2 linked regions of the Variovorax paradoxus genome follow. The protein of the gene in region 2 interacts with the protein of the main gene of each other region in a pairwise test. Links are inferred from orthologs where the notes say so. Each region holds a gene or a part of one and is shown on either strand. Other genes may lie near its edges.

The links.
Region 1: the proteins of glmS (region 2) and GOQ09_RS22920 interact in binary tests that used the Escherichia coli proteins (3 or more experiments, as listed by UniProt). The link is inferred for Variovorax paradoxus from one-to-one orthologs.

What each region holds. Positions count from the first base shown.
Region 1 is NZ_CP046622.1:4,902,429-4,913,201, reverse strand. Bases 5,287-8,210 are described here. They hold GOQ09_RS22920 (phosphatase PAP2/dual specificity phosphatase family protein), read right to left. Parts: upstream 7,462-8,210; coding sequence 6,112-7,461; downstream 5,287-6,111. Other genes in these bases: GOQ09_RS22915 (bifunctional alpha/beta hydrolase/class I SAM-dependent methyltransferase), read right to left, coding at 7,481-8,210; GOQ09_RS22925 (hypothetical protein), read right to left, coding at 5,679-6,119; GOQ09_RS22930 (lysophospholipid acyltransferase family protein), read right to left, coding at 5,287-5,631. Outside these bases: dtd (D-aminoacyl-tRNA deacylase), read left to right, coding at 1-113; GOQ09_RS22965 (class I SAM-dependent methyltransferase), read right to left, coding at 124-723; rRNA maturation RNase YbeY, read right to left, coding at 726-1,187; GOQ09_RS22955 (PhoH family protein), read right to left, coding at 1,189-2,145; Holliday junction branch migration protein RuvA, read left to right, coding at 2,166-2,738; GOQ09_RS22945 (hypothetical protein), read left to right, coding at 2,760-3,380; GOQ09_RS22940 (YdeI/OmpD-associated family protein), read right to left, coding at 3,396-4,010; GOQ09_RS22935 (phosphatidate cytidylyltransferase), read right to left, coding at 4,007-4,960; more of GOQ09_RS22930, read right to left, coding at 4,957-5,286; more of GOQ09_RS22915, read right to left, coding at 8,211-9,250; GOQ09_RS22910 (CDP-alcohol phosphatidyltransferase family protein), read right to left, coding at 9,291-9,893; Holliday junction branch migration DNA helicase RuvB, read left to right, coding at 10,072-10,773.
Region 2 is NZ_CP046622.1:1,021,008-1,031,754, reverse strand. Bases 2,881-5,778 are described here. They hold glmS (glutamine--fructose-6-phosphate transaminase (isomerizing)), read right to left. Parts: upstream 5,321-5,778; coding sequence 3,440-5,320; downstream 2,881-3,439. Other genes in these bases: GOQ09_RS04745 (Lrp/AsnC family transcriptional regulator), read left to right, coding at 5,459-5,778; GOQ09_RS04755 (glycoside hydrolase family 3 N-terminal domain-containing protein), read left to right, coding at 2,881-3,403. Also shown: GOQ09_RS04760 (glucoamylase family protein), read right to left, coding at 1-1,126; more of GOQ09_RS04755, read left to right, coding at 1,259-2,880; more of GOQ09_RS04745, read left to right, coding at 5,779-5,941; bifunctional UDP-N-acetylglucosamine diphosphorylase/glucosamine-1-phosphate N-acetyltransferase GlmU, read right to left, coding at 5,954-7,384; GOQ09_RS04735 (DUF6279 family lipoprotein), read left to right, coding at 7,383-8,270; GOQ09_RS04730 (Crp/Fnr family transcriptional regulator), read right to left, coding at 8,298-9,038; GOQ09_RS04725 (BLUF domain-containing protein), read left to right, coding at 9,159-9,563; GOQ09_RS04720 (DUF2917 domain-containing protein), read right to left, coding at 9,615-9,935; GOQ09_RS04715 (LysR substrate-binding domain-containing protein), read left to right, coding at 10,102-10,747. UniProt on the Escherichia coli protein: Catalyzes the first step in hexosamine metabolism, converting fructose-6P into glucosamine-6P using glutamine as a nitrogen source.

The sequences.
Region 1 (10,773 bases), 3.9 Mb from region 2 along the record:
CGCAGGCGCGCGCCGCGCATCCGGTCGTTGCCACGGGCGAGTTCGGCGCCGACATGCAGGTGCACCTGGTCAACGACGGGCCAGTCACCATTCCGCTGCAGATGACGGCCTAGCGCGCCGTCTTCACTCGCGTTCGAGCACGGCTTCCCAAAGCACCTTCGGCTGTTCGTAGCGCTCGACCATGAGCTCTTCCAGCTGCAGCATGCGCCAGCCCTCGGTGAAGAGCCGCTCCACCGCTTCGCGGTCGAAAAAGCGCTTGGGCACGCCGTCCACCAGGTAGAAAGAATCTTCGCCTCTCGGTGGCGGGCCGCTCGCGCCGTGGTGAAAGTCGTTCACCGAGTTCAACCGGCACAGCAGCACGCCGCCTGGTCGCAGCACGCGGTGAATGCGCCGTGCCAGCGTCAGCGTTTCATCCCAGGCAAAGTAGTGCAGCGAAAGACTCGCGAGCACCACGCCGACACTTCCGTCGGCCACTGGAAAGGGCGCACGGAAATCGCTGCAGTGAAACTCCGCGCCTTGCGGCACGCGCTCCCGCGCCGCCGCAACCGATTCAGTCGAGAGCTCGATGCCCACCACGCGCTGCCCCGCATTCACCAGCACAGCGCTGTCCCGGCCCATTCCGCAGCCGAGTTCGAGCACCGGGGCAGCGCCTGCGCGCTCGGCGACCAGACCCAGCCAGCGGTCCAGCCACGGATCGGTGGTAATCGCCCCATGCGCCGCCATCGCTACCTGCCGTACGGATTCCGGATGCCGAGGCCCGCCAGGATCTCGATCTCGCGCGCTTCCATTTCCTCTGCATCGGCCTCACCGGTCTCGTGGTCCCACCCCTGCGCGTGCAGCGTGCCGTGAACCAGCAGGTGCGCGTAGTGCGCCGCCAATGTCTTGCGCTGCTCCTTGGCCTCGGCGGCAACCACCGGCGCGCACAGCACCAGGTCGGCCATCACCATCGGGCTTTGCGCATAGTCGAACGTCAGCACGTTGGTCGCGTAGTCCTTGCCGCGAAATCCGCGGTTCAGGCGCTGCCCTTCCTCGGCATCGACGATGCGCACCGTGATCTCGCCGTCCGCGTCGAGCGCATGGCGGATCCAGCGGGCCACGCTATGCCGCGGCAATGCGGCGCGATGCCGCTCGATATCCTTGAAGCGCGGTGCGAACTGCAGCGAAAGCGAAAGCTGAGCCAGTGCCATGTCAGTGCGACCCCGCACGCTTGCGCTGGCCGTCGTAGGCATCGACGATTTTGGCGACCAGCGGATGCCGCACCACGTCGGAACTGGTGAAGTGCGTGATCGCGATGCCGCTCACGCGCCGCAGCACGCGCTCGGCGTCGATCAGGCCGCTCAGCTGCTGCTTGGGCAAGTCGATCTGGCTCACGTCGCCCGTCACCACCGCCTTGGCGCCGAAGCCGATGCGCGTGAGAAACATCTTCATCTGCTCGACCGTGGTGTTCTGCGCCTCGTCCAGGATCACGAAGGCGTTGTTCAGCGTGCGCCCGCGCATGAAGGCCAGCGGCGCAATTTCCAGTGCATTGCGCTCAAACGCCTTCTGCACCTTCTCGTAGCCCATCAGGTCATAGAGCGCGTCGTACAGCGGGCGCAGGTAAGGGTCGACCTTCTGCGTCAAGTCGCCCGGCAAGAAGCCGAGCCGCTCGCCGGCTTCCACCGCCGGGCGCGTGAGCACGATGCGCTGCACCGCGGCGCGCTCCAGCGCATCGACCGCGCAGGCCACGGCCAGGTAGGTCTTGCCGGTGCCGGCCGGACCGATGCCGAAGGTGATGTCGTGCTTGGCGATGTTGTCGAGGTACAGCGCCTGTGTGGGCGTGCGCGCGCGCAGGTCGGCCCGGCGGGTGACGAGCATGGCCGCGTCCTCGTCGCCGTCGATCATGGAACCGTCGCCCGCCAGCGTGAGCTGCACCACGGCCGGGTCGATCGGGCGCTGGGCAATTTCGTACAGCGCCTGCAGCACGTCCATCGCCCGCTGCGCGGAGGCCTTGGGCCCGTCGACCTTGAACTGCTCGTGGCGATGCGCGATCTTCACGCCCAGCACCTCTTCGATACGGCGCAGGTGCGCATCCAGCGGTCCGCACAGGTGGCCGAGGCGCGAGTTGTTGGGGGGAGCAAAGGTGTGTCGCAGAATCACGCCGGACATTTCAAGGAAAAAGGGCACCCATGATAGGCAAACTCACCGGCATCCTTGCCGAGCGCAACCCACCGCAAGTGGTGGTGGACTGCAACGGCGTCGGTTACGAGGTCGATGTGCCGATGAGCACGTTCTACAACCTGCCCGGCACCGGAGAGCGCGTCTCGCTGCTCACGCACTTCGTGGTGCGCGAGGACGCGCAGATTCTCTACGGTTTCGGCACCGCTGAGGAGCGTGCGGCTTTTCGGCAACTCATCAAGATCACCGGCGTGGGCCCGCGCACGGCGCTCGGCCTGCTGTCGGGCATGAGCGTGGGCGAGCTGTCGCAGGCCATCACCACGCAGGAACTCGGCCGGTTGGTCAAGATTCCGGGCATCGGCAAGAAGACCGCCGAGCGGCTGCTGCTGGAACTCAAGGGCAAGCTGGGCGCCGACATCGGCCTGCCCGCGCATGCGGCCTCCGACGCGCAGGCCGACATCCTGCAGGCGCTCATCGCGCTGGGCTACAGCGACAAGGAAGCCGCGCTGGCGCTGAAGGCCTTGCCCAAGGATGCGACAGTGAGCGAGGGCATCAAGCTCGCGCTGAAGGCGCTGGCCAAGTAGCGCAAGACACGGGAATCGGCCATGCCCAACTGCGACTTTTATGCAACGAAGGAAGATCACGAGGGCCTGCTCACGTGGCTCTTCGCGGAAGAGAGCTGCGACGTGTATGAACTTGCGTCCGACTTCGAGCAGCCGCTGAAGTGCTTCCGCTCCGCGGCGGAGGTGCTGGCGCAGTTCGAGCGCAGCTATCCCAATGGCAAGAAGTGGCGCTCCGTACATCTGCAGCTGTATGTGCGCGGCGCGGGTCCTGCGTTCGAACCTCGCCGCGTGGAACTGGACCCTGTAGCCTGCGGCGGCGCCACCTTCCGCTACGACGCGGACGGATGGGGCCTGGTGCAGCTCTACCTCGGCTCGGCTTCCGCGGGCGACGAGCGGCTGGAAGACTCGCACACCAACCACAACTCGCTCAAGCGTGCGCAATCGTGGTCGGACACAGTGGAGGAGATGGGCGATGTCGGGGCGTGGGACTTCGCAAAGATCACATCTTTCTCATCCAGGCTCAATCGCGAGATCCGAAAACGCGGTGTCGCCAAGGTCGGTAGCCGGGCCGTGTTGCCGGGCGCGCTGAAGCTGTGGGACATCGGCGTGGCCATGGGGCCTTACAAGCCCGGCGAGTACACGCTCCAGCGATTGGATACGTAGCGCCCGCGGCGGTGCTCAGGGGTGGATCTTCTCGCCCTTGGCCAACATTTCCACGAACTGCGCAATACGCCGCGCCCGTGTCTCGGGTTTCTTCGCTCCCTGCGTTCGGAACAGCACCGCGTAGCGGTTGCGCGAATCGAGCTTGGCGAAGAAGGCGGCGGCTTTGGGGTTCGCGTCCAGCGCGGCCCGCAGGTCGGGCGGCACGGTGGCGACGCTCTGGGCGTCGTAGGCCGCATCCCAGCGGCCGTCGGCGCGGGCGCGGTCGACCTCGGCCAGGCCGGCAGGCTGCATGCGGCCTTCCTCGATCAGCTTCAGTGCCTTGTCGCGGTTGATCTTCGACCAGGTGCTGCGCGGCGTGCGTGGGGTGAAGCGCTGCAGAAAGTGCTTGTCGTCTTCCGCCTTGCGCTGTCCGTCGATCCAGCCGTAGCACAGCGCCACTTCGAGCGCCTCGGCGTGGTTGACCGACGCAATGCCGCTGTCCTTCTTGGCCATTCGCAGCCACACGCCGGCCGCGGCGGCATGGTGTCGCTTGAGCCAGCGCTCCCATGAGGCGGCGGTGGTGCATTCGACGGGCGTGTCATGCGGAACGCGCTCGGCAACTGCCGCTTTCTTTGTGCTTGCCGTACTCACGGTACCCACCAGTAGCGCAGCGCGTGAAAGTAGATCGGCGCCGCGAAGATCACCGAGTCGAGCCGGTCGAGCATGCCGCCGTGGCCCTCGATCATCGAGCCCCAGTCTTTCACGCCGCGGTCGCGCTTGATGGCGGACATCACGAGCCCGCCGAAGAAGCCCATGAGGCAGATGGTGAGCGCCATCAGCGCCGCCTGCCAAGGGTTGAACGGCGTCGCCCAATAGAGCGCCGCGCCCAGGGCGGTGGCGCTGGCGACGCCGCCGACCAGGCCTTCCCAGGTTTTGGAAGGAGAGAGCTCGGGCGCTACCTTGCGCTTGCCGAAGAGCTTACCCCAGACGTACTGCAGCACGTCGCTGCCCTGCACCACAATCACGAGAAAAGCGATCAGCAGCAGGTTGCGGCCTTCGAAGCCGGGAATCTGCAGCGTAAGCAGCGCGGGCACGTGGCTGATGCAGAACACGCAGATCATCAGGCCCCACTGAATCTTGGAGGTGCGTTCCAGAAAGCGCTGCGTGTCGCCGCCCACGGCCGCAAGAATCGGCAGCACAAGAAAGGCGTAGACCGGAATGAAGATCGAATAGAGCCCGTACCACTCGATCCACACTAGGAAGTACTGCACCGGCAGCCCGATGTAGAACGCCGCCGCAATTGCATGATGGTCGCCGCGCCGGGTGTAGGCCAGGCTGATGAACTCACGCAGCGCGTAGAACGAGATCAGATAGAACAGCACGATCACGCCGCCCTTGCCGAATGCAAAAGCGAGGCCGATCACCGCCACCATCAGCCACCACGCATTGACGCGTGCGTTGAGGTTGTCGATGACCGAATGGGGCCTGCCTTGCGCCACGCGCCACTTGAGCGTTGCGCCGATGGCCGAGGCAAGGATCAGCACGCCGGCCACGCCTCCGAACAATTGCAGCGTGGTCTGTGTAAAAGGCGAGATGTTCATGGCGTCGTTGCGGCTGCTTTTTCTTGTTCGGGCACGCGGTCGTATTCGGGGCGCAGGTCGAGCATGGCGGCACGCGCGCGGGCGAGAAAGCCGGTCTTGTCTTCGCCTTCGGCCAGCTGGATCGGCGTGCCGAAGCGGACCGTGCAGGCGAGAGGAATCGGCACCAGCGTGCCCTTGGGCAGCACGCGCTTCAGGTTCTCGATCCACACCGGCACCAGCCGCACGGTGGGGCAGGCACGCGCCAGGTGATAGAGGCCGCTCTTGAGCGGCAGCAGGATCTCGTCGCCGGTGTTGCGCGTGCCCTCGGGAAACATGATGAGCGAGTCCCCGCCTTCCAGCGCTTCCTTCATCTGGTCGACCGGGTTGCCGCCCTGGCCCGAGCCGTCGCGGCGGATCATCAGCGCGTTGAACACATCCGCGCCGATGAACTGCCGCACCTTCGACGCCATCCAGTAGTCCTGCCCGGCTACAGGCCGCGTCAGCGCTCGAAGATCGGGCGGCAGCGTGGCCCACAGCAGCACGAAATCGCCGTGGCTCGTGTGGTTGGCGAAGTACAGCGTCTGCTCGGCCTTGGGCGTGGTGCCGCTCCAGATGGCGCGTACGCCCGTCAAGAGGCCGGCCGCGCCGATGATCAGCTTGCCCGCAACGACGGCAAGCGCACGGCGCAGCACCGTGCTTTCTGGGCGGCGGTCTTTTTCATTGTTGTTTTCTTCTTCGGTCACGACAGGTCCTGTGTCATCAAGGCAAGGAGAAACATGGCGCTCTGGCATGCGACCACGATGGCATGGCGCTGCATGAGCTGCCGGGTGCCCTGCACGCGGTCATCGAGCGGCCGCAGGGCCGCGGGCGGCTGCGCGCTCCGCAGGCCGAGCCGGTCGAGCGCGCCGTCGAGCGCACTGAGCGATGCGATGGTGCCGCGCGCCAAGTCGGCGAACAGCGCCTGGTCGAGCCGCAGCCTGAATGCGAAGTAGCGATCGAGCGTGCCCAGCACCACCACTGCGCCAAAGCCCATGGCGGCCGTGGTCGAGAGCGAGCGCATGGTGAGCGCGAGCACCAGCGCCGCAATGCACATGAGCGCGAAGCCCCAGGCCGCCAGCACCGCTGCGGCGCGCAGCAACCCGGCCAGGGCCGCGCAGGTGGCGCGCTCGTTCTCAGTCATGGGGCGGCACTCCAGGTGCAGCGGCACCTAATGGTTCGAGCGAGGTCCGCCAGGCAGCACGCAGAACGATCTGCGGGCGCGCGAGGCGCACAGCGTCTTCCGCCTGCGCCAGGCCGCCCGATGCGCCGTAGCGCCCCAGCCATGCAATGGCAGCCGCGGCGCTGCGCGAGAAGCCCAACGCACAGCAGACCCACACGGGAGCGCCTTCGGCATGGAGGCGCTGGCCTTCGATCACCACGGCGGCGCGCTGCAGCCGCACGGTGGGCGGCACGGTCAGGTCGAGCATCGGCACGCAACGCGCATGCGGAACGCCGGCCGGCGCCTGCAGCTCGGCGCACAGGCTCACGAGCCGCGGCCGCCCGGCGTCGATCCATTCGGCCTTCGTCGGCAAGCGTCCGAGGCGCAGCCCCGGCACTACTTCGACCGACGCCGGCAGCGTGCGCGTCCAGAGCCATGCATTGATGGCGGCTCCAAGCCGATAGGGTGCAAACAGCCAGCGCGCGGCCCAACTCATGCGACCCACGCCGTTCATCTGGAAGCCGCGCGCGCCAAAGCCGATGTAGTTGAGCGCCACCAGCGCCAGCGAAACCGCGGGCCAGGCGAGCCACAGCCACATGCCACCGCCATACAACGCGGCTGCAAGAAACAAGGCTGCGCCCACTGCGTAGAAGCCCCCGAGCTTCCAGCGCTGCGCATCGCGCGCGCATTGCCAGGCGTGCGGCATCGATACCGTGCGCTCCAGCGGCCACAGCCAGACGCAGAAGATTCCGAGCAGCGCACCCGTGGGAATGTCGATGAAGTGGTGCTGCCAGGTGGTGAGCACCGACGCGCAGATGGCGAACGCCCACACATGCAGTACCAGCCTTGCCCATGTTGCACGCAGAAACTGCCGGTACCAGTCCCACAGGATCACCGCCAGCGCAATGTGCAGAGAAGGCGCCTGGTTATAGGGCTGATCGAAGCCGCGCAGCGCATTGAACAAGAAGGCCGGCGCGCCTTCGACTGCCGGCTGCCCAAAGCTGAAATGCAGCGGCCAGACGACGAAGCAGGTGCAGGCGATGAGCGTTGCGCTCATCAGCCGCAGCGCGTGCCTGTCGAGCGTGTGCTTGCTGCGCGCCAGAAAGAGCGAGAGCGCGTAGAAGACGTTGATCGTCCAGTACGGAAAAATCGTCCAGGCCCAGAACGGCACCTGCCGTTCCCACTCGAAGGCCATCGAAGGCACCTGCGCGCGCGTGGTGGCCCACCAGTTGGCAAGGCCGTAGGTCGCATAGAACAGCGGCCCCAAAAACACCAGCCATGCAGCGGCCCGCTTCCAAGGACGCCGTGCCAGCCAGCGCTTCATTTCGCGCCAAGCTCCGAGGTCATGCCACCCTCACCGCGAGCGAGACGGTGAAGATGCCCCACTCGTCGATGCGCTGGTCGATTTTGCGGAAGCCCGCTTCTTCCACCAGTTGGTCCATCTCGGCCTGCGTGCGGCGGCGCATCACCCACGCCTCGCCCTGGCGATGGCTGGTGAGCGCGCGCGCAATCATCTCGAGCTGCGGGTGCCAGGGCTGGCCGGTGTAGACCAGGTAGCCGCGGTCTTCCACCGCGTCGCCCACGCCCGCAAGAGAGCGGCGCACCATTTCGTTGTCGGGAAAGAGTTCGTACAGGCCCGACACCACGGCCAGCGTGGGGCGCGGCGTTACGGTGGCCAGGCTGATGCGGTCGAAGGCGTCGGCCTGAACGAACTGCGCGACGTCTTCCAGGCCTTTTTCGGCAATGAGCGCGCGCCCGTCGCGCACGTTGATGTCGCTGTAGTCGCGCAGCAGGATCGAGCTGGCCTTGACGGGACTCGCGGTCACGGCGTCGAGCACGTAGCGGCCATGGCCCGCCGCAATGTCCATGACGCGCACCTCGCGGTGCATTTCGGCCAGGCGTTCCATCGCGATGCGGATCAGCTCCTCGACATGGATCTTGCGCTGCCGGATGCCGCGCCAGCCGATCGAGTTCAGGTAGGTCTTGTCCACGGAGCGGCCGAGCGGGCCCTTGCCCTGCGGCTCGTTGCGGTAGACGTAGTCGAGCGTGCTGCCCGAATCGAAGCCGGTGTCGTGCCCCAGCTTCACGCCGCGCGAAAGGGTGCCGCCAAAGCGCAGCCCGGCACGTGTCATCCCCCAGTAGGCGCCACGCGGAGACAGCGGCGCCAACGGCTCGGCCAGCGCGCGCGACTCGTCGGCGGTGTTGCCGTTCAGGTGCGCCGCGCGCAAGTCGACCGGTGCCGGCGGCTCCTCGAACAGCTGCAGCACGAACTCGCGGATGGCCTGCACCGCCGGTGCGCGGTCCTTCTCGCCCAGCGTGTCGTGAAAGAAGCCCGGCAGTTCCAACTTGGTCTTGATGGCGCTGCCCAGCCGCTCGAAGAACTGGTGCTGCGGCTTGTGGTGCACCACCCAGTCGGCGCCCGAGATCAGCAGCTGAACCGGCTGCGTGATGGCATTGGCGTCGGCCACCACGCGGTCGGCAGCTTCGTAGAGCCCCAGCAGGATGTTCACCGCAATGGGCCGCGAGATCAGCGGGTCGTTTTCGTAGCTGGCAATGCGCTCGGGGTCATGCGTAAGGAACTTCGCCTTCACGTAGCTGTTGACGAAGAACAGGCCGCGCAGCTTGTGCATCAGCCCCAGCCCGGCGCGCGCAAACGGCACGTACAGCTTGACCTTGAAAGCCGGCGAGGCCAGCGTGAGCCCGCGCACCTTGGGGGCGTAGTCGTGCGCCCAGGTGGAGACCAGCACGGCGCCCACGCTCTGCGCAATCACGTGGATGTCCTGCTCGGCCACGCCGTGCGCGCTGCCGATGTGCTGCACGAAGGTCTGCACGTCGCGCACCGACGTGGCAAAGCTCGGGCTGTAGCCGCGCTGCCCCGGCGAGCGGCCGTGGCCGCGCGCGTCCCAGGCAAAAAAGTCGAAATCGGGCAGGTTGAGCTCGTCGACCAGGTGCGCCATGCGCGCGCCGTGCTCGTGCCCGCGATGAAACAGCACGATGGCGCCCCGGCGCGCCGCGCCCGCGGCCGGCCAGTGCCGGTAGAAGAGCGATTCGCCGTCGTGCGTGCGGAACTGGCGCTCTTGCGCCATGCGTTGGTGAGTGTTGGTATCGGTCATTGAATCCAGATCGCTGTTCTTTTGTTTGTTGTGCATGGGTTCATGCGGCTTCGGCCAGCGCACGCCGCACGCGGTTGGCCACCGTCCAGGCGACCAGCGCGGCGAGAAGCGGCATCAGCCAGGCCGTCCAGCCCGGCAGCGGCCAGCCCAGCGCCACATAAAGGCCGAGCGCGCCGAACGCGAAGGCGCGGTCACTCTTGCCGAGCGGCCCGTCGTAGCGGCGAGAGGCGCCCACCGTGGGGCCGAGTGCGCCGGCAAACTCGCTCAGGCCAGCGAGCATGATCACCGTGCCGACCCAGAACGGGCTGAACGGCTGCACCAGCGCAAACGGCAGGTACAGCGCGGCGTCGGAGACCACGTCGGTCAGTTCGTTGAGGAAGGCGCCGAGCTTGCTCTGCTGCCCGTGCTCTCGCGCCAGCATGCCGTCGATGGCGTTGAACGCCATGCGCACGAACATCCAGGCCGGTATGAGCGCAAAGGCCGCGAGCGATGGCGCCGCAAAGAAAAGCCACAGCCCGATGCCGACCGAAACCACGCACGCTGCCAGCGTAACCTGGTTGGCGGTGACGCCAACGGCGTGCAGGCGTGCCACCAGTGGCCGCAACAGCGCCTGGAACCGCGGTTTCAGTTCGTAGATGGACACGTGCTGGCTTCCCCTGGTTGTTATATGGCCTGAGACGGCCGGAGCATTCTGCCAGTGTGGGGATTGGCCCCCACGCTCGGCACTTCATGTCCTCGCTGCCCCCCGAGGGGGCCACTCGCTTGCTTGGGGCGGCCCGACGCGCGCTCGGACTAAACTTGCCGCCGAAGCCCCTCATTTCATGACCATCCAGACCGACGATTTCGCCCCCGCACCGCCCCGCGTGGTGTCCGCCGCCCCGGCTTCGCCCCAGGAAGAGGCGATCGAGCGGGCGCTACGCCCCAAGCTGCTCGATGAATACGTCGGCCAGGCCAAGGTGCGCGAGCAGCTCGAAATCTTCATCGGCGCGGCGCGCAAGCGCAAGGAAGCGCTCGACCACGTGCTGCTGTTCGGCCCGCCCGGCCTCGGCAAGACCACGCTGTCGCACATCATCGCGGCCGAGCTGGGCGTGAACCTGCGCCAGACCTCCGGCCCCGTGCTCGAAAAGCCCAAGGACCTGGCGGCGCTGCTGACCAACCTGGAGCCCAACGATGTGCTCTTCATCGACGAGATCCACCGCCTGAGCCCCGTGGTCGAGGAAATCCTCTACCCGGCCCTGGAGGACTACCAGATCGACATCATGATCGGCGAAGGCCCCGCGGCGCGCAGCATCAAGCTCGACCTGCAGCCCTTCACGCTGGTGGGCGCCACCACGCGTGCCGGCATGCTCACCAACCCGCTGCGCGACCGCTTCGGCATCGTGGCCCGGCTGGAGTTCTACACGCCTGAAGAACTGGCGCTCATCGTGCGGCGCAGCGCCGGGCTGCTCAAGGTCGAGACCGATGAAGCCGGCGGTTTCGAGATTGCGCGCCGTTCGCGCGGCACGCCCCGCATTGCCAATCGC
Region 2 (10,747 bases):
CTCGCTGCTCGCAGAACGCATCGACGAAGCCATAGTCTCTCCACAGCCGCTCGCCATGCGCGGTGAGGAAATGCCGCAGCACCTGCATCACCTCGGCAGGCGCGTACGGCAGGCTGGCCAGTGCGGCCGTCGGCGAGATGGTGCCGTTGTCGTTGTTCGGATCGTGCGCAAGGTAGCCGTCGGGGTCGTCGCTCGCCGTCAGGCCCCAGCACGATTCGCCGTAGCCCCGATAGCCCCGCGGATTGGCAACGCAGTGGGCGCGGTTGATCTGCACGTGGCGGCTGTTGAGATCCCAATAGTCGGCGTAGCGATCCTTCAGGCCGCGTGGATCGAGCCCGCAGAACGAGTAGTGCGCAAAGAACAGCGGGCCGGCGTTCGGCGGGCCCAGCGGCAGTTCGATGCCCTGGTACGAGCGGCCATTGAGGAAGTCGGGCCCAGAGGCGTAGCCGCGGTGGTAGACCTTCGGATCGATCGCATGGCGTGGTGCGGCCGCCGCCAGAAAGTACGTGATGAGGCACTCGTTCCAGCCGTGCACCTGATGGTTCATGGCCCAGCCGTGGTTCGGGCTCCAGTGCCAATACAGCACATCCTGTCCGCCCTGGGTGAACCAGTTCCATTCGACCTCATGCCACAGCGTGTCGAAGTCGGCGCGCAAACGGCGCGCCGTGGCCGTGTCCTCGCTGAAATACTGGCGCGCACACAGCAGGCCCATGCAAAGGAACGAGGTCTCGACCAGATCGCCCGCGTCGTCGTTGGGGCTCATCGGGATCGTCGCGCCGCTCGCCCCGTCCATGAAGTGCGGGAACGCGCCGTGGTAGCGCTTGGCGCGCAAGAGCGCGTCCCGCATGCGCCCCAGGCGCTCCAGCGCTGCGTCCCGCGTGACCCAGCCGCGCTCCACCGCGACGATCAAGGCCATGATGCCGAAGCCGGTGCCGCCGATGGCGACCCTTTCGTCCGCTAGGTCTTCGCCCGTGGCGCTGACGAGCGTGCGGCGATCAAGCGCCAAGCCACTGGCGGCATCCGCACCGTCCCAGAAATAGCGGAAGGTCTGCCGCTGCACGGCGTCGATCAAGGCTTCATCGGGCAGGGCTGCCAGTGCCCTCGGGTTCCTGTCATCCTTCAGCACGAACGGCTCCTTTCGTTGTCGTCTCGGTAACACGTTTGGTTTCACTGAATTGTCGGCAGCGCAACGCGGCCGAGGGCTCTCTGCCCGCAGCATGCCATCATTAAGGCCCTTGGGTTCTATTCGAAATCCCTGATGAGCCGCATTGACTCCCTCATGGCCCGGATGACGCTAGCCGAAAAGCTGGGCCAACTGACGATGACTGCCTCCAGCTACACGGTCACCGGGCCGGTGCTCGCGGGAGACTCCACGCAGTCGATCATCGACGGTACGGTCGGCAATCTGCTGAACATGGTCGGCGCTGGTCCCACCCACGAAATGCAGCGGCTGGCCGTCGAGAAGTCACGGCTCGGCATTCCACTGCTGATCGGCCTGGACATCATTCATGGCCATCGCACGCTCTTTCCGATTCCGCTTGCAGAGGCCGGCACCTTCGACGAAGACCTCTGGGAACGCACGGCGCGCGAGGCCGCGCGCGAAGGCGCTGCCGACGGCCTGGCGATGACTTTCGCGCCGATGCTCGACGTATCGCGCGATCCCCGCTGGGGCCGCACCGCGGAAGGACCCGGCGAAGACCCCTGGCTGAACGCACGCATCGCACAGGCGAAGGTGCGCGGCTTCCAGGGGGCCGACCTGTCATCGGCCGAATCGCTGGCCGCTTGCGCCAAGCATTTCGTCGCGTACGGCGCAGTCAACGCGGGGCGGGAGTACGCCGCCGTGGACATCTCGGAGCGCACCTTGCGCGAGGTGCATCTGCCAGGCTTCGCAGCAGCGGTCCGCGCCGGCGTCGCGACGCTGATGCCCGCCTTCACCGATCTCAACGGCGTGCCGATGACGGCGCACATTCCCTTGCTGCGCGACTGGCTGCGCGGGGAGATGGGCTGGGACGGCGTCATCGTCAGCGACTACAACGCGATCGCGGAATTGATCAAGCACGGCGTCGCGGCCGATCTCGTCGATGCCGCGGTCCTGGCGCTGAAGGCCGGCGTCGACATCGACATGATGGCCGACGCGTATCGCAAGGGCCTGCCGATCGCGCTCGAACAGGGACGGGTGACCATCGAAGAGATCGACGCGAGTGTGCGCCGCGTGTTGCGGCTCAAGGAGCAGCTCGGCCTGTTCGACGACCCCTACCGCCGCGGCGCGACACCGGAGCCCGCAGCGGTTGTCGCCGAGCGGCACACGCTGTCGCGCAATGCGGGGCGCAAGGCCATCGTCATGCTGAAGAACGAGCGGGACACCCTCCCCTTGCCTGCTGCACCGAAGGCACTGTGCGTCATCGGTCCGCTGGCCGACGCAAACACCGAGATGAAAGGCCCGTGGTGGGGCGCCGGCGAACACGAGCCCGCCGTCAGCGTGCTTGCCGGCCTGCGCGCCGCGCTTCCGCACACCGACATTCGCCATGCACCCGGCGTCGCCATCGAGGGTGGCGACGACAGCGGCATCGAAGCTGCCATTGCGCTCTGCGACGGCGCCGACGCCATCCTGCTGTGCCTGGGCGAGCGTGCCACGATGAGCGGCGAGGCGGCGAGCCGCGCCACGCCCGCGCTTCCCGGCCGGCAACAGGCCCTGGCCGAAGCGGTAACGGCACGCGCACAGGCGCTCGGCATCCCCGTCATCGCGATCTTGTTCTCGGGCCGCCCGCTGGTCGTCCCCTGGCTGGCCCAACACGCCGATGCGCTCCTGGCTGCGTGGTTCATCGGCATCGAAGCCGGCCATGCGATCGCCGATGTGGTTACCGGCCAGGTGTCTCCTGGCGGTCGCACGCCGATGAGCTGGCCGCGCGCCGTCGGGCAGGTGCCTATCTACTTCGGCCAGCGTCCCACCGGCCGACCGATCAATCCTGCCGACTACTTCACCAGCAAGTACCAGGACGTCGAGAACACGCCGCTGTATGCCTTCGGCCACGGCTTGACCTACGGCCGGTTTGTCTACGAAGAGCTCCAGGTCGAGCCGCGCCGCGTGTGCGAGCAGGACACGCTGAAGATCAGCGCCAGACTGCGCAACGTTGGCGCGCGCGAGGCTGAAGAGACCGTCTTCCTGTTCATTCGCGGCAAGCGAAGCCGTGTCACCCGGCCGTTGCTGGAACTCAAGGGCTACGCGAAGCTGCGATTGATGCCTGGCGTTGCCGGCTCGGTGAACCTGGAACTGCCGGCGGCCGAGTTGCGCTACCTCGGGCCGGACCTGCAGCCCTTGTTCGAGGCAGGCGAAGTCGAGATCCTTGTCGGACCGAGTGCCGAGGAATCAGGGTTGCTGCGCCAGATCATCGAGTTGTATTGAAGCACTGCGGATTTCATCGACGATCTCCGCGCCCAATCACTCCACCGTCACGCTCTTGGCAAGATTGCGCGGCTTGTCGACATCGGTTCCTCGCGCGCAAGCCGTGTGATACGCCAGCAGCTGCAGCGGCACCACGTGCAGCAGCGGCGACAGCGCGCCGTAGTGCTCGGGCATGCGAATGACGTGCAGGCCTTCGCTGCCCTTGATCTTGGTGTCGCCGTCGGCCAGCACATAAAGCACGCCGCCGCGCGCGCGCACTTCCTGCAGGTTGCTCTTGAGCTTTTCGAGCAGGGCGTCGTTCGGCGCCACGGCCACCACCGGCATTTCGCTGGTGACCAGCGCGAGCGGGCCGTGCTTGAGCTCGCCGGCGGCATAGGCCTCGGCGTGGATGTAGGTCACTTCCTTGAGCTTGAGCGCGCCTTCCAGCGCAATCGGATAGTGCAGCCCGCGGCCGAGGAAGAGCGCGTTGTCCTTGCGTGCGAAGTCTTCGGCCCAGCCGATGATCTGCGGCTCGAGCGCAAGCACCGACTGCAGTGCCACCGGCAGATGGCGCATTTCCTTCAGGTAGCGTGCCTCGTCGGCTTCGCTCAGGCGGCCCTTGCTCTGCGCAATGGCAAGGGTCAGCAGGAACAGGCCGGCCAATTGCGTGGTGAAGGCCTTGGTCGAGGCCACGCCAATTTCCACGCCGGCGCGCGTGATGTAGGCAAGCTTGCATTCGCGCACCATGGCACTGGTGGCTACATTGCAGATGGTGAGGGTCTGCTCCATTCCGAGCGATCGCGCATGCTTGAGCGCGGCCAGCGTGTCGGCGGTTTCACCCGACTGGCTGATGGTGACGACGAGCGTCTTGGGGTCGGGCACCGAGTCGCGGTAGCGGTATTCGCTTGCGATCTCTACCTGCGTCGAGATCTTCGCGATGCCCTCGAGCCAATACTTGGCGGTGCAGCCGCTGTAGTAGCTGGTGCCGCACGCAAGAATGAGGATCTTGTCGATGTCCTTGAACACGCGGTGTGCGCTGGCGCCTCTGGCGCCGTCCTGCCCGATGCCGTCGAACAGCTCGGGCACGATGCCGGCCACACCTTCGAGCGTGTCGCCAATGGCGCGCGGTTGCTCGAAGATTTCCTTCTGCATGTAGTGGCGGTAAGGGCCGAGTTCGGCCGCGCCGCTGTGCGCCTGCACGGTGCGCACCTGCCGCTGCACGGGCTTGTGGCTGCGGTCTACGATCCAGTATTTGCCGGGCTGCACATCGACCACGTCGCCTTCTTCGAGATAGACGATCTGATCGGTGACGCCGGCCAGGGCCATGGCATCGCTCGCAAGAAAGTTTTCGCCACCTTCCTTGCCCACGCCAAGAATGAGCGGCGAGCCCGCGCGCGCGCCGACCACGCGCTGCGGTTCGTCGCGGCAGATCACTGCAATGGCATAGGCCCCGTGCAGCTGCAGCACCGCGGCCTTCACGGCCTCGAACAGGTCGCCTTCGTAGAGGCTGTCGACCAGATGGGCGATCACCTCGGTGTCGGTCTGGCTCTCGAAGACGTAGCCCTTGGCCTCGAGCGTCGCACGCAGTGCTTCGTGGTTTTCGATGATGCCGTTGTGAACCAGCGCGATGCGGCCAGCGCGCGCGCCTTGTGCGTCGGCGCCGGGGCCATGGCTGAAGTGCGGGTGCGCGTTGTGCACGGCCGGTGCGCCGTGCGTGGCCCAGCGCGTATGGGCGATGCCCGTCAGGCCTTCGACATGGTCCTCGCGCACCTGCGTGACGAGATCCGCCACGCGCGATGTGGTGCGCGCACGCGTGAGGCCGCTCGCATGAACCGCGACGCCGCAGGAGTCATAGCCGCGGTACTCGAGCCTTTGAAGCCCCTGCACTAGGACTGGAACGATGTTGCGATGGGACGCTGCGCCGACGATGCCGCACATGGTGAGCTGCCTTTGAATGAAGAGGAGACCTGATGGTAGAGATAGGGTGGAAAAATATGCCTTCGAAATCACGAGAATTTCGGTGATTTATTTCATCCCTCAGCGGATTTGGATTTTTATTCCATAATCCACACACATATGGAATCAATCTCGGTGGATGCAATAGATCTCCGCCTGCTCGATGCGCTGCAGCGCGACGCCTCGCAAACCAACCAGAGGCTGGCCGAACGCGTCGGCATTTCGCCGCCGACTTGCCTGCGCCGCGTTCAGCGCCTGCGGCAAGAAGGTCTCATCGAGCGGCAAGTCGCATTGCTTTCGCCGGACCGCCTGGCCGCGGTGCTGGGCCACGGCCTGCAGGCGGTGGTCGAAATTTCGCTCGACAGGCAAGACGCTGCGGCGCTCGACGCCTTCGAGGCGCGCGTGATCGCCGACGACGCCGTGCAGCAATGCTGGCGCGTTTCGCCGGGTCCGGACTTCGTGCTGGTGGTGGCCGCCCGCGACATGCCCGGCTACGGCGCGCTCGCGCAGCGGCTCTTCAACGCCGACGCCAACGTGCGCAACGTCAAGGCCTTCTTCAGCCTGAAGCGCGCGAAGTTCGAGCCCCGGCTGCCGCTGGTCTGACCCTCCGCCTTCTCAGCCCTTGGGTTTCTTCTGCGGGCGCTTCCAGTTGGGAAAGCTCACCGGCTTGCTCCGAGCAACGGTGAGCGCGCCCGGCTCGGTCGATTTGTTCACCGTCGAGCCGCCCCCGATGGTGCCGCCCGCGCCAATGGTGACCGGGGCCACCAGCACGCAGTTGCTGCCCACGTGCACGTCGTCCTCGATGACGGTGCGGTGCTTGTTGGCGCCGTCGTAATTGGCAGTAATGCTGCCCGCGCCGTAGTTGACGCGCTGGCCCACCGTCGCGTCGCCAAGATAGGCCAGGTGATTGGCCTTGGCACCCTCGGCCAGGGTCGAGTTCTTGACCTCGACGAAGTTGCCGATGTGCACTTCGGCACCCAACTGCGCGCCGGGCCGCAGCCGCGCGAAGGGGCCGATGAGGGATCTTTCGCCGACGGTTACGCCGGCCTTCTCGCCTTCGATGTGGGTGAACGGGTGGATCACCGCGCCCGCCTCGATGCGCGCATTGGCAATCACGCAGTTGGCGCCAATGCGCACGCCCTCGCCCAGGAACACCGAGCCTTCGAACACGCAATTAACGTCGATCTCGACGTCGGCTTCGCAGGCCAGCGTGCCGCGCAGGTCGAAGCGCGCCGGATCGGCGAGGCGCACGCCCTGCGCCATGAGTGCCTCGGCCTGCCGCAACTGCCAGGCACGTTCGAGCCCCGCCAGTTGCGCGGGGCTGTTGATGCCGGCCACCTGGAGCGCGTCGGTCGTGACATGCGCAACCACCGGCACGCCGTCGGCAGCGGCCAGCTTGACGATGTCGGTGAGGTAGTACTCGCCCTGGGCGTTGCGGTTGTCCAGCCGGGCCAGCCAGCCCTTGAGCAGGGCCGCGGGCACGGCCATCATGCCGCTGTAGATTTCGCGGATTTCGCGTTGCGCCTCGGTGGCGTCCTTGTGCTCGACGATGGCCGTGACTTCCCCCTCCCGACCTTCCGTGCGGACGATGCGCCCGTAACCCGTCGGATCCTCGAACTCGATGGTCAGCAGCGCGAGCCGCTGGCCGGCGCTCGCGGCTATGAGCGCGCGCAGCGTTTCCTCGCCGATCAGCGGCACGTCGCCCGACAGCACCAGCACCGTGCCGTCTTCAGGCAGGAGCGGAACCGCCTGCTGCACCGCGTGGCCCGTGCCAAGCTGCGGCTCCTGCCGCGCAAACTGCAGGGCGGTGCCAACCCCATTGCCGGAAGACATCGCCGCCTCGACTTCGGCCGCGCCGTGGCCGGTCACCACCACCACGTGTCGGGCGCCGATGCGCGCGGCGGTGCTGGTCACATGCGCGAGCAGTGCACGCCCGGCCAAACGATGCAACACTTTGGGCAGCCTGCTCTTCATGCGCGTGCCTTTGCCGGCCGCCATGATGACGACGTCGACCGGTCCCTGGTTGTCTTGCGGAATCTGATTCATGCTTCTTTCTACCCGAATGCGTTGCGCCAAGTTGGCGCGAATTATCGGCGTGCTGCTCGTGGCCGCCGCGCTGGGCGCGTGCAGCACGATCAAGCTGGCCTACAACAACCTGCCCGAACTGAGCTACTGGTGGCTCGACGCGTACGTTGATTTCGACGGCTCGCAAACGCCCAAGGTGCGCGACGAACTCGCGCAACTGCTGAGCTGGCACCGGCAGAACGAGTTGCCCCGGGTGCTCGGCGTGCTGCAGGAGGCGCAAGCCCTGGCGCCGCGCGACGTGACCGCGGCCCAGGCCTGCCGCATGGCGGAGCAGATCCGCGAACGCCTGCTGGCAGTGACCGAGCGTGCGGAACCCGCCGGCACCGAACTGGCATTGAGCCTGACCGAGGCGCAACTGCAGCAGCTAGAGCGCAAATACGCAAAGAACAACGCCGAGTACCGCAAGGAATGGCTCGACCGCAGCCCCGCTGAAGTGCAGGAAAAGCGCTACGAAAAGTTTCTCGATCGCCTCGAAGATTTCTACGGCCGGCTGACGCCCGAGCAGCGCGCGCTGGTGCGGCAGCAAGTGGCGCAGTCGGTGTTCGATCCGCGGTTGGCCGGCGTCGAGCGCCGCCAGCGGCAGCAGGAGGCGCTGGGGCTGCTGCGCGGCTTCAACGCGGCCAAGCCGCCGCCGGCCGAAGCGCGCGCGGCCATCCATGCCTACGTGATGCGCATTGCCGATCCGCCGCCCGGGCCCTGGCGCGATCACCAGCAGGCATTGCTGCAGGAAGGCTGCCGCAACCTGGCGGCCCTTCACAACGCCACCAGCGCCAGCCAGCGCGAGCAGGCCGTGCGGCGGCTGCAGGCCTACCAGGACGATCTTCGGCAACTGGTGGCCGCGCGCTGAACTGCCCTGCCGCAAGGCGCCGCGCGGTCAGATCAGGGGCGTGGGCCGCATCGGGCGTTCGAAATAGTCGCCCAGCGTTTCGAGCGCATGCGGCTCGAGGATGCGCAGCCAGCCCGCATCGAGCTTGTAGAGCCCCAGCCCCTGCAGCTTGCGCAGCGTCTTGTTGGTGTGCACCAGCGAGAGGCCGAGCGCATCGGCCAGGTGCTGCTGGTTGAACGGAAACTCGACCCAGCCATCGCGCACCATGCCCACGCGCTCGGCCCGGCGGTAGAGGTGCATCAGCAGCATGGCCACGCGTTCGCTGGCATTGCGGCGGCCGGCGGTCACCAGGTTGTCGTCCACGATTTTTTCCTCGCGCGCGGCCAGCCAGGTGATGTCGTAGCCCAGCTTGGGCTGGGCATGGAACAGTTCCCAGAGCCGCTCGCGCGAGAAGGCGCAAAGCGTGGTGTCGGTCACGGCCTCCACGCCGTGCGTCTGGCCGTCGGCAAATTCATCTTGCAGGCCGATGAAATCGCCAGGCAGCAGAAAACTCAGGATCTGGCGGCGGCCGTCGCTCAGCGTCTTGTAGCGAAACGCCCAACCCGAATAGAGGGTGAACAGCTGAGCGCTCGGCCGGTGCTCTTCGACGATGGCACCGCCGGCTGGAACGCGTCGGGCGCCGACCCGAAAGGACTCGATGGTCTTGAGCTCTTCCGCAGATGCCGGCAAGAAAGCCTCGAGCTTGCGCAACGCACAGTCGTCGCAGGGATTGGCCCCCTGCGGCGGCAAGGCAGGGGGTGAATGGTCCTCGAATCTCACGCGTCACTATAGGCTGTTTACCTGTGTCTTTTTACATTTCGGCGTGTGCCGGGGCTTCATAAACTTCGCACGTTTTCCGCACCCGTTCGCATGACAGAAGAAACGTCGCTTTTCGAGATTTTTTATTGCAGCGTGCTCAAGCAAGACCTGCCGCCCGCCACAGTCGGCGCCATCGTGACCCAGGCCCGTGCACGCAATGCGCAACACGAGATCACCGGCCTCCTGGTTTTTGACGGCATGCGCTTCTGCCAGCATCTCGAAGGCCCGCCCGAAGCCGTGAAGACGCTGATGCAGCGCATCGACCAGGATTGGCGGCACACCGAGGTACGGGTGGTCTACCAGGGCGCCCTGGCCGCCCGCCGCTACTCGGGCTTCGGCCTGGGCCTGGCCGAAAGCGAAGGGCCCCACCTCATGGCCGGCGTGCACGCGCTGGAAGGCGAAGCCGCCCTGAATCACTTCCTGGCGCTGCGCCCCAGCTTCGACATCAACGGCTGAAAACGAAAAAGGCGGCCGAAGCCGCCTTTCCGCCGTGGGGAGTCGACCCGTTTAGGCCGCAGGATCCCACGAGTAGGTGGCACCGTAGCCATCCCACGCTTCCATGACGATGCGCTGGCCGGCGGCCACGTTCAGCGACTCGCCGGGGGCCAGCACCAGGTCTTCGCTGGCCGTGGCCGAGGTGGCGTCCGGCGTGATCCACACCCGACCCTGCTTCACGCGCAGCACGCTGGCCGACCGCGCCTTCAGGCTCATCGCCTCGCCGGGGGCAATTTGCCAGGCACCGCGGCGCACGGCCGGGGGAACGGCGGAAGCGGTACGGGCAGACGACAGGGAAGCGAGCGATTCGTTGGTGCAGACGGCGGTGGACATGATGAAACTCCTTGGGCTTTGCCGAACTGCGATGACACGGATGGAGGCAATGGCGCAGTTCGGGAATGAATGATCGTTCGGGGCCTGTTGGCAGTCCAATGAAAACGAAGTAGCCTACTGATTCCGAATCCGCATCAATCCCCGGATGCCCTCCACGCCCCCGTCCATGCAGCACTCCCAAACCCATCTGCGCTCCCGCCCCATCTCGGCCGGGCACCTGCGCGCCTTCGAAGCCGTGGCGCGGCACCTGAACTTTCGCGCCGCGGCGGAAGAAATGGCGCTCACCCAGTCGGCAGTCAGCCGCCAGATCCAGTCGCTGGAGGAAGAAGTGGGCGTGGCGCTGTTCCTGCGCCATACGCGGGCCGTGGAGCTCACCAGCGCCGGGGCGCAGCTGCTGCTGGCGGTGCAGCAATCGCTGCCGCGCATCGATACGGCCGTGCGGCAGATTCGCCAGAGCGCGGGGCGCAAGAGCGTGTCGCTCACCACTTTTGCGTCTTTCGCATCGATGTGGCTCATTCCGCGGCTGGAGGCGTTTCAGCGCGACAACCCCGAGATCGACATCCGCATCGACGCCAGCGATGTGGCCGTCGACCTGGAAGTGGCCGACGTGGACATTGCCCTGCGCTACGGCCCGCGCGAGGCCATGCCGGCCACGGCGGTGCGCCTCTTTGGCGAAACTCTTACTCCCGTGGCGAGCCCCTGGCTGCTGAAGAGCAGCCCGCCCATCAAGACGCCGGCCGACATTGCAGGCTTTACGCTCATCGAGGCCGGCGACGCGCATCGCACGCACCTCGAATGGCTGACCTGGCGGC